DNA from 4 places in the Ewingella sp. C233 genome. Region 2 is predicted to be linked to each of the others. Evidence: predicted binding sites of a transcription regulator. Region 2 holds the regulator's gene; each other region holds the start of a gene.

Region 1 (3,455 bases), on a different contig from region 2:
CTATATGGAAGATGTTTTCGCTGACGTTCTTGGCAGCGTCACCCAGGCTGTAGATCAAAATGCCACAGCCGACCGAGCAATAGGTACAGTTGTTGCGGGTTTCCCGCGAGCGGAGCAACTTATACTGACGGGTTTCCGCCAGCGCCAGCGACGGCGCAAAACCGAGTAACGTCGCTGTGGTTCCTGCCATTCCGCCCGCGCAGATCTTAAATAACTGTCTTCTGCTGACCTGCATGAAAGACTCCTTCCTATCATTTGTTAACACATTGCATTCACATTGGCGCTTTCCCCGCCGCAGCGAGGGGCGCTAAAATAGTGTATTAAATCCGGACTGTAATTGTGGTCTATTGTAACCGGAATGTTTATAAGGTTATTGCCAATGGATGTCCATCGCGTAAACGAATTTGACGAAAAAGATGACCAAAAAGTGACGCAGATCATCGGTGCCACCCGTAAAAAGGTGATGCAACGCGGACATCTCGATGCGCCGCAGGATGACTGGATTGCCGAAGAAGTGCCGGTCGCGCTGGTGTACAACGGCATCTCGCACGTTGTGATGATGGCGTCGCCCAAAGAGCTCGAGGCCTTTGCGCTGGGGTTTTCGCTGTCTGAAGGGATTATCGAATCGGTGGCTGATATCTACGGCATCGATGTGTCATCGAACTGCAATGGCATAGAAGTTAACATTGAGTTATCCACCCGCCGTTTCGCCGGGCTGAAAGAGCGACGGCGCGCAATGGCTGGCCGCACCGGCTGCGGAGTGTGCGGCATTGAGCAGCTTGGCGATCTCTTTCGCCCCGTTGCGCCATTACCGTTCACACAGACGTTTGATTTGTCGAATCTGGACAGTGCGTTGCATCAGTTGAAATCGGTACAAACTATCGGCCAACTGACCGGTTGCACCCACGCGGGTGCCTGGCTCAGCCCGCAGGGCAAACTGCTCGGCGGCTGCGAAGACGTCGGCCGCCACGTCGCATTGGATAAAATCCTCGGCGTGCGGGCGAAAAAACCAGACTGGCAGGCCGGCGCCGCGCTGGTTTCCAGCCGCGCCAGCTACGAAATGGTACAGAAGGCGGCCATGTGCGGTGTGGAAATCCTGTTTGCCGTCTCGGCCGCCACCCAACTCGCCGTCGATGTCGCCGAACGCTGTAACCTGACGCTGGTTGGTTTCAGCAAACCCGGCCGGGCAACGGTGTATACGCATGCGCAGCGGCTGAAAGGGTAAACATTACGGCAGAATGGTCCGAATCAGGCCTTAGACCGTTTGCAGCACGGCTTAGTTAATCTCGCTCTAAGCCCCGTATAACAGCATCTTACGAATACCCGCACAAAGTGCGGAGCATAGATAATCATTTTCAATATCATTTAATTAACTATAATGATCCGACTGATTACGCGGTGCTCACAATGACGGTGCCGCCCTACACTATGGAGACGATGAACATGAGTTATTCACTGCCATCACTGCCTTACGCATACGACGCACTCGAACCGCATTTCGACAAAGAGACGATGGAAATCCATCACTCTAAACATCATCAGGCGTACGTTAACAACGCTAACGCTGCGCTGGAAAGCCTGCCAGAACTGGCAAAACTGTCGGTTGAAGAACTGATCGCTAACCTCGATAAAGTTCCTGCTGACAAGAAAGTGGCTCTGCGTAACAACGCGGGTGGCCATGCTAACCACAGCCTGTTCTGGAAAGGCCTGAAAACCGGTACCACCTTGCAGGGCGACCTGAAAGCGGCTATCGAACGCGATTTCGGCAGCGTTGACGCTTTCAAAGAAACCTTTGAAAAAGCAGCAACCACTCGTTTCGGCTCAGGCTGGGCGTGGCTGGTTCTGAAAGACGGCAAACTGGCGGTGGTTTCTACTGCTAACCAGGACAGCCCGTTGATGGGTGAAGCCGTTTCTGGCGCTTCCGGTTACCCGTTGCTGGGTCTGGACGTGTGGGAACACGCTTACTACCTGAAATATCAGAACAAACGCCCTGATTACATCAAAGCGTTCTGGGCTGTTGTGAACTGGGACGAAGCAGCAAAACGTCTGGCTGAAGCGAAGTAATTTCGCGCCCCCCTTAACCGGGGTACAGTTTGCTCAAATGGCGGGGTCTTCCCCGCCATTTTTATGTCTTTCTTTTGCAGTTTGTACGTTCAAATATCAGACCCCGCCCGCAGTTCTCAAATAAGCCGCTCTCTACCCCTAAAGTTTGTCTTAAGTCCACCGATATGCCTTTAACAAAGGCTTCACAAAAACTTACCTCATGGGCAAACGCGTCGGCGGAGAACAGTAATGGGAAAGGGTACAGGTCTGTCACAACGCATTGAAAACCTGAAAGTCGGCACCAAACTCGGACTGGGTTTTGGTTTGGTTTTACTCATCGCGGTGGTGATCGCCGCAGTCGGTATGGTGAAGTTCAAAGACATCAACGACCGCGCTGAAAAAGTAGATTTCAGCAACCAGATGAATACGTTGCTCAACGATGCCCGGCTCAGCCGCACGCTCTATCAGCTCAATTACAATCCCGATTATCTGGTTAAAAACCAGCGCAGCATCGCGGATCTGCAAAAGCTGGTCGATACCTCGAAAGGCAGGCTGGAGTGGGACGCGCAGAGCCAGGCCAATCTGGATCAGGTGCCGGTAAAAATCAAAGAGTACATTCAGGCTCAGACTGCATTTAAACAGGCCATCGATGAAAAAGATGCCGTGCGCAAAAGCTGGAATCTGTCGGAAACAGAAGATGTGGTTAAACGCCTGCAGGATCAGCTGCGGGTGGAAGATGCCGATCCCTCGATTCGTCTCTCTCTGGCTGAGGTGATTCAGAAACTGATCAGCGTGCGTTATTACGTGCGCGGACTGCTGCTGAACATGGATAAAGAGTCCGAAACCACGCTGCTTAACGCCATCGATGACACGCAGGCTAACGCCAAAAAACTCAACGCCCTGCTGCTTCCTAACCAGCAAGAAACGCTCGCACCGCTGATGAGCGCGCTGGCGACTTATAAATCTCACGTGGTGGCCTATATGCCCGCTTACGAGCGTGAACAGCAGAACTCGCAGCTGCTGTCGGTCAAAGCCTCAGAGATGAACACGCTGGTCAGCAAAATCTTTAAAAATGAGCTGGATAACACGCACCGGGATATCAGCCGGGCGCTGATTCTGATGGCGGTTATCACTCTGGCAGCACTGTTTATCGGTGCGCTGATCGCCTGGCGCATCACCCGTCAAATCACCCGTCCGCTGCGCGCTACGCTCGCAACAGCAGAGCTGATTGCCAAAGGCGACCTGACGGCGGCGCAGTCCACACCGCGTCGTGATGAGCTGGGTATGTTGATGAACGCCGTGGCCGGGATGAGCCAGAACCTGCGTAATATGATTTATGAAATCCGTATGGGCGTCAGTCAGGTTTCCCACGCCGCCGCCGAGATTGCGGCGGGTAACACGGATTTATCCTC
Region 2 (3,455 bases):
CATTGACTAAGGCGACGTTAATTTCAGCATTTTTGGTCAGTGAGTTAAGTGAAGAAATGGTGTAGATCGCAACGCAAGCCCACATGACGCAAAAAACGCCAAGGATCCCTAACATCGCTTTCCTGATGGTAATGTTTTTCAAAAATTGCACAATGTGCCTCTCGTGAAACGTTTACGTTTCTTTTTATGAGATTAACGGGGATGCAGAGAATCAAACAGATCACCGTCTGGCATCAGCCCGGGACATGGTTGAACACCTCTCCGGGCATCGATTTCTTTATTATGTTGAGATTCCTCTCGCATCTTCTATCGGCGCTACATGAGTAAAATTTAGGACCAAGGTGAAATTATTTCACAATTGCGAATAACCAGATTTCCAGCAGGGACAAGGCTTATATCCCTACAAAGGGCATAAAACACACGAAGGCGATAACGCTTCGCATTAATGCCCGATAGACTTATTGTCCGATCCGTACTGGGATGCACAGGCATATTCTCCAGGCGGCGAGTTTGCTATTATCTGCAGCATTACTGCCTGCTATGCAGAGCACTTCATTGAGAACAAGAGGTTAGAAATCTTATGGCCGTAGTAGGAATCTTCTTTGGATCCGATACAGGTAACACCGAAAACATCGCTAAAATGATCCAAAAGCAGCTGGGTAAAGACGTTGCCGAGATACATGACATCGCCAAAAGCAGCAAAGAGGATCTGGAAAAATTCGATATTTTGCTGATCGGCATTCCTACCTGGTATTACGGTGAAGCACAGTGTGACTGGGACGACTTTTTCCCAACGCTGGAAGAGATAGATTTCGAAGGTAAGCTGGTTGCTCTGTTTGGCTGTGGTGACCAGGAAGATTATGCCGAGTATTTCTGTGACGCGATGGGCACCGTGCGTGACATCATCGAGCCACGCGGCGCGGTGATCGTCGGTCACTGGCCAACGGCCGGTTACCACTTCGAAGCTTCTAAAGGTCTGGCTGATGACAAACATTTCATCGGTCTGGCCATTGACGAAGATCGTCAACCTGAACTGACCAACGAACGTGTGGATGGCTGGGTTAAGCAGATTTCAGCAGAGTTGAGTTTGGCAGAGATTATTGGCTAAGCCTGAATTGGCCCTGACGAACTGGCGAAATGATCGAACGACAGGATACCGCTCCTGAGTGATTGATTCTCCATTGAAAGGGCCAAACTATTACTGAAATTAACAATTTAACCGCTACAAAATTGTAACTTTCTTCGGTATCAAGGTACACTAAGTTTAGGTGTTTTTTCTATTGATCAAGCCGTTGCGATCTTTTCGCTATGGCAATGAAAGATGCGATCTTTGTTAACAGACTACCGTTTCATCATGAACCGCCATCACAGGCTTCATGCCTCAACGTGATTACCATAGTAACAGGACTGAATCCGCATGACTGACAACAATACCGCACTGAAGAAAGCTGGCTTAAAAGTCACGCTTCCGCGACTTAAGATCCTGGAAGTGCTGCAAGCGCCGGAAGGTCATCACGTCAGTGCGGAAGATTTATACAAGCAACTGATTGATATGGGTGAAGAAATTGGTCTTGCGACGGTTTACCGCGTACTGAACCAGTTTGATGATGCCGGGATCGTGACCCGTCACAACTTCGAAGGGGGAAAATCTGTTTTCGAACTGACCCAGCAACATCACCATGATCACCTGATCTGCCTGGATTGTGGCCGTGTGATCGAATTCCGTGATGAGTACATCGAAGGACGTCAGCGCGAAATTGCCAAGAGACATGGCATCAAACTGACCAACCACAGTCTTTATCTTTACGGCCACTGCGAACTGGGTGACTGCCGCGAAGACGAAAACCTGCATAACGATAAACCTGCGCTGTAAGCCAGAATTTTGCCGTCATGCGTTCTGTCATGCAGAACATCCATTAACCGCTGAAAAGCGGTTTTTTTATGCCTGCGGTTTCATGTCACCATTACCGCAGACATAAAAAAACCCCGGCAAGCCGGGGTCTGATAAGGCAGAGATTCAGTGTCAGACTTTGCCGTCAACGTGTTCAGCACGGCTGAAACGTTTGCCGTCGGCGGACGCGGAGCGAACCCAAACATCGCCGCTGACCTGTGGTTTTTGTGCGTCATCGTAACGCTGCCACTGCTTGCCGCCATCCAGTGAATACTCAATAGCCAGCCCCGGCAGCGAAACGTTGGCCTCCAGTTTCCCTCCCGCAACGCGGGCTCCCGGCACCGGCAGACGGTAAGCGACACCGGCCGCATCCATCTTCGGCAATTCACGCTGGCCCATCAGGTTCGCGAACAGCAGCCACTCTTTATGCAGCGCCTCAGTGTTAACGTGATGCGTTTTACCACCAGAGAATTCACGCCCGGCTTTATAATCCATTTCCCAGTCCGCACGGTGCCATGCGCGCTCAGCCAGTGGCAGCAGACGCGGATAGATCATGTACTCCATACGATCATCGGTGCGGACCACTTCGCTCCATAGCTGCGCGGAGATCCCGTGAGCACCTGGCCACGCTTTATCGCTTTTCGCTTCGAAGGCGTTGCCGTCGCGGTCAACCGAGGTTTCGGCGTTCTGCGGCAGGTTGTCCGGCGCAAAGCTGAACACTTTAGCTTCGTCACTGAAACGCGTGCCCCAGTAGTACCCTTTTTCCTGCGGATTCACTTCATACGGGAAATCGAAGTAGACGTAGTCCGGGTTAGAAATAACCACTTCATAACCTTTGTTGGCCCAGTCGTTTGCTGTGTCAAAACCGCCCCAGTAGAGGGTATCCCAGAAGTTTACACCGGTACGTTTAGTCGCGAACGAGGAAGCGTCTTTGGCATCTTTCAGACCATCCTGCCAGGCCTGCATTTTCTCAATACCGTGGGCATTCACCAGCTTGCTGACTTCAACCGCGAAGTAGCTTGGCAAGTGCTCAACGTCCTGCACTTTGCCCTCTTTTACCATCGCCTGGCAAACCTGGGATTGCGCCCAGGGTTTGTCCTGCTTGCTCAGATCAATAATGCCTTTACCCGGTTCGATTTTGCCATTTTTGTCCTGATAGCCTGGGCCGAGGAAGATATTTTTGGCTTCATCGCCACCAAAATGCCAGGTGGTTAACGGCTGCCCAGCGGCTTTATGCATGCCAGCGATTTCGCCAATCACTTTATCAACAAAGCGTTTTGACGAATCCAGACATGGGTTCAGATAACCGTGACGATCGTAGAACTGTACGCCGGTGGTGTTAGACGTATCGGTAGGGTCCAGCAGGCGGAACTCGTTAGCCTCTTTCTCCTTACCTTCTTCCATGAGTTTTTTATAGCGCGCTTCCATCGAGATCACAGCGGCACGGGCGTGTGCTGGCATATCGATTTCAGGAATAACCTCAATCTGGCGCGCCTTAGCGTACTTCACGATGTCGATATAATCCTGACGCGAGAAGAAACCGCTGCCGTTATTGGTGCTATCC
Region 3 (3,455 bases), 1.1 Mb from region 2:
AGGCCCGCTGCGCCACCCACGACCTTGCTTGGCGGGAAGGTCAGATCGGTGATGCGTTTTTGCAGATCCAGTACGTCGTTGTAGAGCTTGTCAGCAAACTTCTCGGTGCCTTTGGTGGTTTTATCTGCGAACAGGATTTTTTCCAGACGGTGGAAACCGGTAAAGTTTGGATCTTCCGCTTTCTTCTCGAAATCGTCTTCACGGGCATCGATGCTGCCGTCAAGGTCAGAGAACAGCTCGGCGATAGGCTCGATGCGCTCATAATAAACGCGGGTAGACGGGTAAAGTTCCTGCGCTTTCTTCAGGTCACCCTTTTTAATCGCGTCAGTAAAGGCTTTGGTGTGCGAAACCAGTTCACCCACTTGTTGTGTCACATACACCTTATATTCGGCAATCGGACCAACCAGCGCCATGGCGTCAGGTTTGGTCGCGGTGCCAGCGCCTTCAGCCGTGACGGTCAGCTTGCCTTTCGGGTTGCTAAGCAGGCCACAGGTCATGTCATATTCGCCCGGTTCAAGATTGGCGGTCATTTTCTGGGTGAAGCCCGGCGCGATGTTTTCACGCTCTTCGACGACCATCACGCCTTTGAGAATTTCCCACTCCAGCCCTTTCTGGCTGGCGTTGTGCACCACAAACTGGGTTTTACCGGCAGGCACGGTGAGCGACATCGGATCACACTGCTTGTCATTCACGGTGATTTTCACCTGAGGAACATCAGCAGCCAGCGCGTTGGCGCTCAGGGCAAACGCAGGCAGAGATAAGAGCGCAATCTGTAGCGCTTTACGGCGAAACACGGTGGTCGAATAAGACATGAATAACTCCATGAAAGAGACAGTGTATGGACAGACAAATGTTGCGTAATTAACGCTGTGTTTTTTGTCCGGAGGCCGCCGAAACCGCCACCGGTTGTTTGCCCTGCGGCATGAAGAACAGGAACAGCGCCGGGATCAGGTACAGAAAATAGACGGATACTTCGCTGACGGTAGGCGCTTCCTGATAGCCAAACATCCCTTCCAGCAACGTGCCAAACAGGGAATGCGTGGAGAGAACGCTGCTCAAATCAAAGGCGACGTCCTGCATACGGTTCCACAAACCGGCTTCGTGGAAGGCACGAATTGCACCCGCTGCCAGACCTGCGGCGACAAACAGAATAAACAGGCTGGTCCATTTGAAGAACTTCGCCAGATGTAGCTTCACACCGCCGTAGTAAATCAGGAAACCGAGCACGATAGCGGCAGACAGCCCGAGAATCGCACCGATCGGCGCTGCAATACCGACGTCCTGTTGAAAAGCGGCCAGCAGGAAGAACACGGATTCCAGCCCTTCACGCGCCACGGCGAAAAACACCATTGCCACCAGCGCCCAGCCCTGACCGCGGCCCGAATTCAGCGCGTTATCGATAGCGCCCTCAAGATGCACTTTGATGGAGCGGGACACTTTACGCATCCAGAACACCATGTAGGTCAGAATGCAGACGGCGATCACCGCCACGATGCCTTCGAACAGTTCCTGCTGTTTCTGCGGGAATTCACCGGTGGTTTCATTGATGAAGATACCGAGCGCCAGACAGAGTGCTGCGGCGACTATCACACCCATCCACACCACACCGAGCCACTGCCCGCGCTGCGTCCGCTTCAGATAGCTGGCGATCAGGCTGACAATTAATGCGGCTTCCAGCCCTTCGCGGAACATAATGAGAAAGGGGACGAACATAGATGAGACTCCCGGCACCGAAATGCAAAAACATTTAAACGCGAACTTATCGTGTAAAGATAAGTAAAATGAAAACGATAGTGATTATCATTCTTGCGAAAATAAAAACAAGTGGCTATGGGGGATTTTTTGCAACATAACGCCGCTTTCAGGCTGATAATTTATTGCTGATTATTTCTGCGAGGGGTGAACACGTAGATGAAAGCGGAGCCAGAATGCCTGACTCCGCGCTTTCTGACGGCATGTATCAGACGGTCTTAAACTCCGCTTCAGCCGTGTCGAAACGCTGTTCGACGGCGGCGGACGGCTTGCTGCCCATCAGGCTGACAACCCAGATCGCAAACGAGGCAAAGATAAAGCCGGGGATGATTTCATACAGGTTCAGCCAGGCGTATTGCTTCCACACCAGCACGGTAATGGCACCGACCAACATTCCGGCCAACGCGCCGTTGCGGGTCATGCGTTTCCACATGACTGAAATCAAAATCACTGGCCCAAACGCCGCGCCGAACCCGGCCCACGCATAGCTCACCAGCCCCAGCACGCGGTTTTCCGGGTTTGCGGCCAGCGCAATCGCCACCAGTGCGACTACCAGCACCATCGCGCGGCCAACCCAGACCAGCTCGAACTGGCTGGCATTTTTGCGCAGGAAGGCTTTGTAGAGATCTTCTGTAATAGCGCTCGAACAGACCAGCAATTGACAGCTCAGCGTACTCATGACGGCCGCCAGAATGGCGGAGAGCAGCACCCCGGCCACCCACGGATTGAACAGAATTTTCGCCAGTTCAATGAACACGCGTTCACCGTTTTGCGACACATTGCCCGCCTGCCCCGGATTATTACTGAAATACGCAATACCGAAGAAACCCACGGCGACGGTTCCTGCCAGACAAAGGATCATCCAGGTCATGCTGATGCGGCGTGCACTGCGGATAGTGCGGTGCGAGTCGGCCGCCATAAAGCGCGCCAGAATGTGCGGCTGGCCGAAATAGCCCAGTCCCCAGCCCAGCAGCGACAGGATCGCCACCAAATTCATGCCTTTAAACATATCGGTATATTCAGGATTTTTGGCGTTGATCACCATCATTGAGGTATCAATGCCGCCCACCGCCAGAATCACAATCACCGGCGTCAGGATCAGCGCAAAAATCATCAGGCTGGCCTGCACGGTATCCGTCCAACTGACCGCCAGAAAACCGCCGATGAAGGTATAGATGATGGTAGCGGCGGCACCGGCCCACAGTGCAGTCTGGTAGGTCATGCCAAAGGTGCTTTCAAACAGACGCGCACCGGCCACGATGCCGGAAGCACAATAGATGGTGAAGAACACCAGAATGACGATGGCCGAGATAATGCGCAGCATTTTGCTCGAATCTTCAAAGCGATGCGTGAAGTAGTCCGGCAAGGTCAGCGCGTTATTGTTGGCCTCGGTATGGACCCTTAACCGCCCCGCCACCAGCTTCCAGTTGAGATAGGCTCCGATAGTCAGCCCGATGGCGATCCAGCTTTCAGAAATACCGGAGATAAAAATCGCACCCGGCAGGCCCATCAGCAGCCAGCCGCTCATATCGGACGCTCCGGCTGACAGGGCCGTCACCACGCTACCCAGACTGCGGCCACCGAGAATATAGTCATCGAAATTCTTGGTCCGCAAATAGGCAATCAGCCCGATGAGGATCATCCCGAAGATGTAAACACAAAACGTCACCATCATTGGCGTGTTCATTGTCATGCAAGTTCTC
Region 4 (3,455 bases), 1.4 Mb from region 2:
TCACTAATGACTGCGATGACGCCTGCGTTAACGGCACCCAAGAGGGTGTCGAACCTGTGCCAGGTGGAATGTCATGGGGCGTGGAAAATATCACTCAACAGGCGCGCTTTGTAAAAGCCGTACAGGCAGGCGTTGATCAATTTGGCGGCGTGACCGACTCGAATATGATCGTCAAAGCTGTAGAAGAGAAACAACTGAGTGAAACACGGATTAATCAGTCGGTTGAGCGGATCCTGGAACAAAAATTCCGCATCGGTCTGTTTGAAAACCCGTACGTCGATATCCAGAAAGCAGCGCAAACCCTGGGCCGCCCTGACTGGCAAAAAGAGGCTGACGCCGCTCAGGCCCGTTCGCTGGTCTTGCTGCAAAACAGTGATAATCTTTTACCACTGAAAAAAGGCAAAAAAGTGTGGCTGTACGGCATCGCACCGCAGGCTGCCGTGACTGCCGGATTCACGGTCGTCGATGCCCCTGAACAAGCCGATGTGGCGTTAATCCGCGCCCACGCGCCATTTGAGCAACCGCATAAGAATTATTTCTTCGGCAAACGTCATCATGAGGGATCGTTGGCCTTTATGTCTGACAACGCTGACTATCAGGCCATCGTAAAAGCCAGTGCTAAAGTCCCTGTTGTGGTGACTGTTTATCTCGACCGACCGGCAATCCTGACCAATGTGCAGGACAAAGCCAAAGCAATTATTGGCAACTTTGGGGTCAGCGATACCGTACTGTTTAGCCGCCTGACCAGCGATGAGGCGTACACCGGCAAACTGCCGTTCGAGCTGCCATCATCGATGGAAGAAGTGCTGCAACAGAAATCGGATATGCCGCACGACACCGAAAATCCGCTCTACCCGATTGGCGCTGGTCTGGCGCGTTAAGGCAGGAACAATATCAAACTGAAGACGTAACGCTTCACATAATAACGGGCACAGAAAGTGCCCGTTATTATTCACAGCCAGTAATGACTTTTAATGTACAACTTAACTTATGAGCAGAAGACGCGTGCGTCGCGTGGCGTATAGATGCCGAAAGTCACCATACCCAACAAGACGTCCGGGAAAGTTTGCTGAACTTCAACGCGAACGACTTTATCAGCGCCACCACACACTTTCGCTGCATCAACAGATTTCTGTTGCCCTATCCCGCCAACAAAGAAGTGATGCGTTGTGACAACTTTCGGCTGAGTCGCGATGCCCTGTCCCATATTGAAAGTCTGCTGCGCGCAGCCGGTCAGTAACACGGCAAAAGCAGCCGTCATCAATAATTTTTTCATAAATAGACCCCGTAAACCTTAAGTATTCTCGGCAAGCAAAGTGCCTGCCGATAAAGATTGCCAACAAAAGACGGTCTTGCTTTGAAAAACCGAAATAGTAAAGCGGCGGTATTATCGGCATTAACTGTAAAACGGGGTAGAAAAATCTCCCATAATCCCTATTTAGTTTAAGGTTTATGTACATAAACCCACCTAATACCCTGATTTTTATGTGGATAGAAATCCCCTCACTTCACATTTTTTGGAAAAGTTCACTTGATAATGTAAAATAATAATGATAACAATTATCATTAAGTTTAACATCTGCGGCAAATGTTACGGAATACACCTTCTTTTGGCGGGTGGGAATTCCTGCGCGGAAAAGTGGGCTTCCGGGGTTTGTTTTATCTACGTACTGCACACAGTTAATTAATCACTCGATAATTTATTTCTTTATTTATAGGGACTTTGAACTTGAATACACTGGCCTTCCCTCTTAAGCGTTCGGTGCTGCTTTGCGCCGTCGCACTGACGCTTCCTGCTGCCTCTTTCGCGGAAGAAACCGTCGTTGTCACCGCTACACCGGCACAAACCGCTGATACCCCCACGCAGGGTTACAGCGCAAAAACCAGCAGAACGGCCACCAAAACCGATCAGCCGATTATTACCACCGGTCAGGCCGTGTCCGTTGTGACGCGTCAGCAGATGGATGACCAGAACGCCACTACCGTTAACGCCGCGCTGAACTACACGCCGGGCGTATTCACCAACTTTGCCGGTGGCGCAACGCGCTATGACACCATCTCCCTGCGCGGTTTCCACGGCGGTGATGTTAACAACACCTTCCTCGATGGCCTGCGTATTCTCAGCGATGGCGCCAGCTATAACTCCATTCAGGTGGATCCGTGGTTCCTGGAACGCATTGATGTTATCAAAGGCCCCTCTTCTGCCCTGTATGGTCAGAGCATTCCGGGCGGTCTGGTGATGGAAAGCACCAAGCGCCCGCAGTTTGCTGAAGAGGGACATTTCCGTCTCTCCGGCGGTACGCAAGACACCAAGGGCGGCGCGTTCGATTACACTAACGCCATCAACGACCAGTGGGCATTCCGCCTGACAGGTATGACCCGCACCAGCGACACCCAGTATGACCACCAGCGCGAAGAGCGTTATGCCATTTCCCCGCAATTAATGTGGCAGCCGGATGAAAATACCTCGCTGTTACTGCGCGCCTATCTGCAAAAAGATCCGTCTGGTGGTTATCACGCCGCTGTGCCTGCTGATGGCAGCTTGTACGGTGATAAACTGAGCCGCGGATTCTTCGACGGCGAATCTTCGCTTAACCAGTTCAAACGCTGGGAGCAGATCTACAGCTACGAATTCCGTCACGCCTTCAACGACGTGTGGTCATTCCGCCAGAACGCCAACTACACCCACTCCAACACCGAGCTGGATCAGGTATATCAGGCAGGCTGGAATGCGGACCGTACCCTGATGAACCGTTACTACTCCGGTGAGACCTCCTCGCTGGACAGCGTTGCCATCGATAACCAATTGGAAGCGGACTTCGCCACCGGCGAGCTGGAACATAAAGTGGTGGTTGGTTTCGATTACTCCTACTTTATGAATGACCTGAAATCCCTGGGCGCGACGGCCAGTCAGCTGAACCCGTACACCGGTTACACCGGCGGTCCGAATCTGGCTTACTACAGCAGCAAAACCGGCAAAGACCGTTATGAGCAGATGGGCACTTATCTGCAAGATGATATGAGCTGGAACCAGTGGCACCTGACACTGTCGGGTCGTTATGACACGCTGAAAACCAAAAACACCGCCTATGACAGCATCGCTGTTAAAGATACCAGCAGCGAGCGTACCGACCGCCACTTCAACAGCCGTGCGTCTTTACTGTATGCGTTTGAAAACGGGATCTCGCCTTACGTCAGCTACAGCCAGGCCATGACGCCTTCTGCCTTGCCTGGTCAGGATGGAACCCTGCTCAAACCGATGCAGAGTGAGCAATACGAAGCCGGTATCAAATACCAACCGGTGGGAACGTCAGACTTGTATACCGCCGCGTTGTTTGACCTGACGCAGGATGATGTCGGTAATCGTGTCGTTGTGGGCAGCTACTATGAGCCGGCAGGGAAAGTCCGTTCTCAGGGCCTTGAACTGGAAGCGAAGAAACAGATCACCGAACGCT

Evidence for each region. The regulator Fur, encoded in region 2, represses iron uptake genes when iron is present. The targets are predictions, from matches to a motif close to ATAATAATGAGAACNACTATCAA.
Region 1: sodA (superoxide dismutase [Mn]) is a predicted target of Fur. The motif match lies at 1,343-1,365, and genes of this name have one in related genera.
Region 3: efeU (iron uptake transporter permease EfeU) is a predicted target of Fur. The motif match lies at 1,788-1,810, and genes of this name have one in related genera.
Region 4: ACZRKO_RS04570 (TonB-dependent siderophore receptor) is a predicted target of Fur. The motif match lies at 1,545-1,567, and genes of this name have one in related genera.

Annotation. Positions count from the first base shown of each region.
Region 1 covers NZ_JBUZRI010000004.1:278,420-281,874, forward strand. Annotated here, with positions in the region: gene fdnG (formate dehydrogenase-N subunit alpha) at 1-235, opposite strand, end outside; gene fdhD (formate dehydrogenase accessory sulfurtransferase FdhD) at 380-1,225, shown strand; gene sodA (superoxide dismutase [Mn]) at 1,444-2,064, shown strand; gene ACZRKO_RS18815 (methyl-accepting chemotaxis protein) at 2,293-3,455, shown strand, end outside.
Region 2 covers NZ_JBUZRI010000001.1:2,403,181-2,406,635, forward strand. Annotated here, with positions in the region: gene ACZRKO_RS10870 (methyl-accepting chemotaxis protein) at 1-151, opposite strand, end outside; gene fldA (flavodoxin FldA) at 581-1,108, shown strand; gene fur (ferric iron uptake transcriptional regulator) at 1,418-1,873, shown strand; gene ACZRKO_RS10885 (beta-N-acetylhexosaminidase) at 2,024-3,455, opposite strand, start outside.
Region 3 covers NZ_JBUZRI010000001.1:1,254,489-1,257,943, reverse strand. Annotated here, with positions in the region: gene efeO (iron uptake system protein EfeO) at 1-812, opposite strand, end outside; gene efeU (iron uptake transporter permease EfeU) at 862-1,713, opposite strand; gene putP (sodium/proline symporter PutP) at 1,961-3,445, opposite strand.
Region 4 covers NZ_JBUZRI010000001.1:994,791-998,245, reverse strand. Annotated here, with positions in the region: gene ACZRKO_RS04580 (glycoside hydrolase family 3 protein) at 1-881, shown strand, start outside; gene ACZRKO_RS04575 (Bor family protein) at 989-1,276, opposite strand; gene ACZRKO_RS04570 (TonB-dependent siderophore receptor) at 1,730-3,455, shown strand, end outside.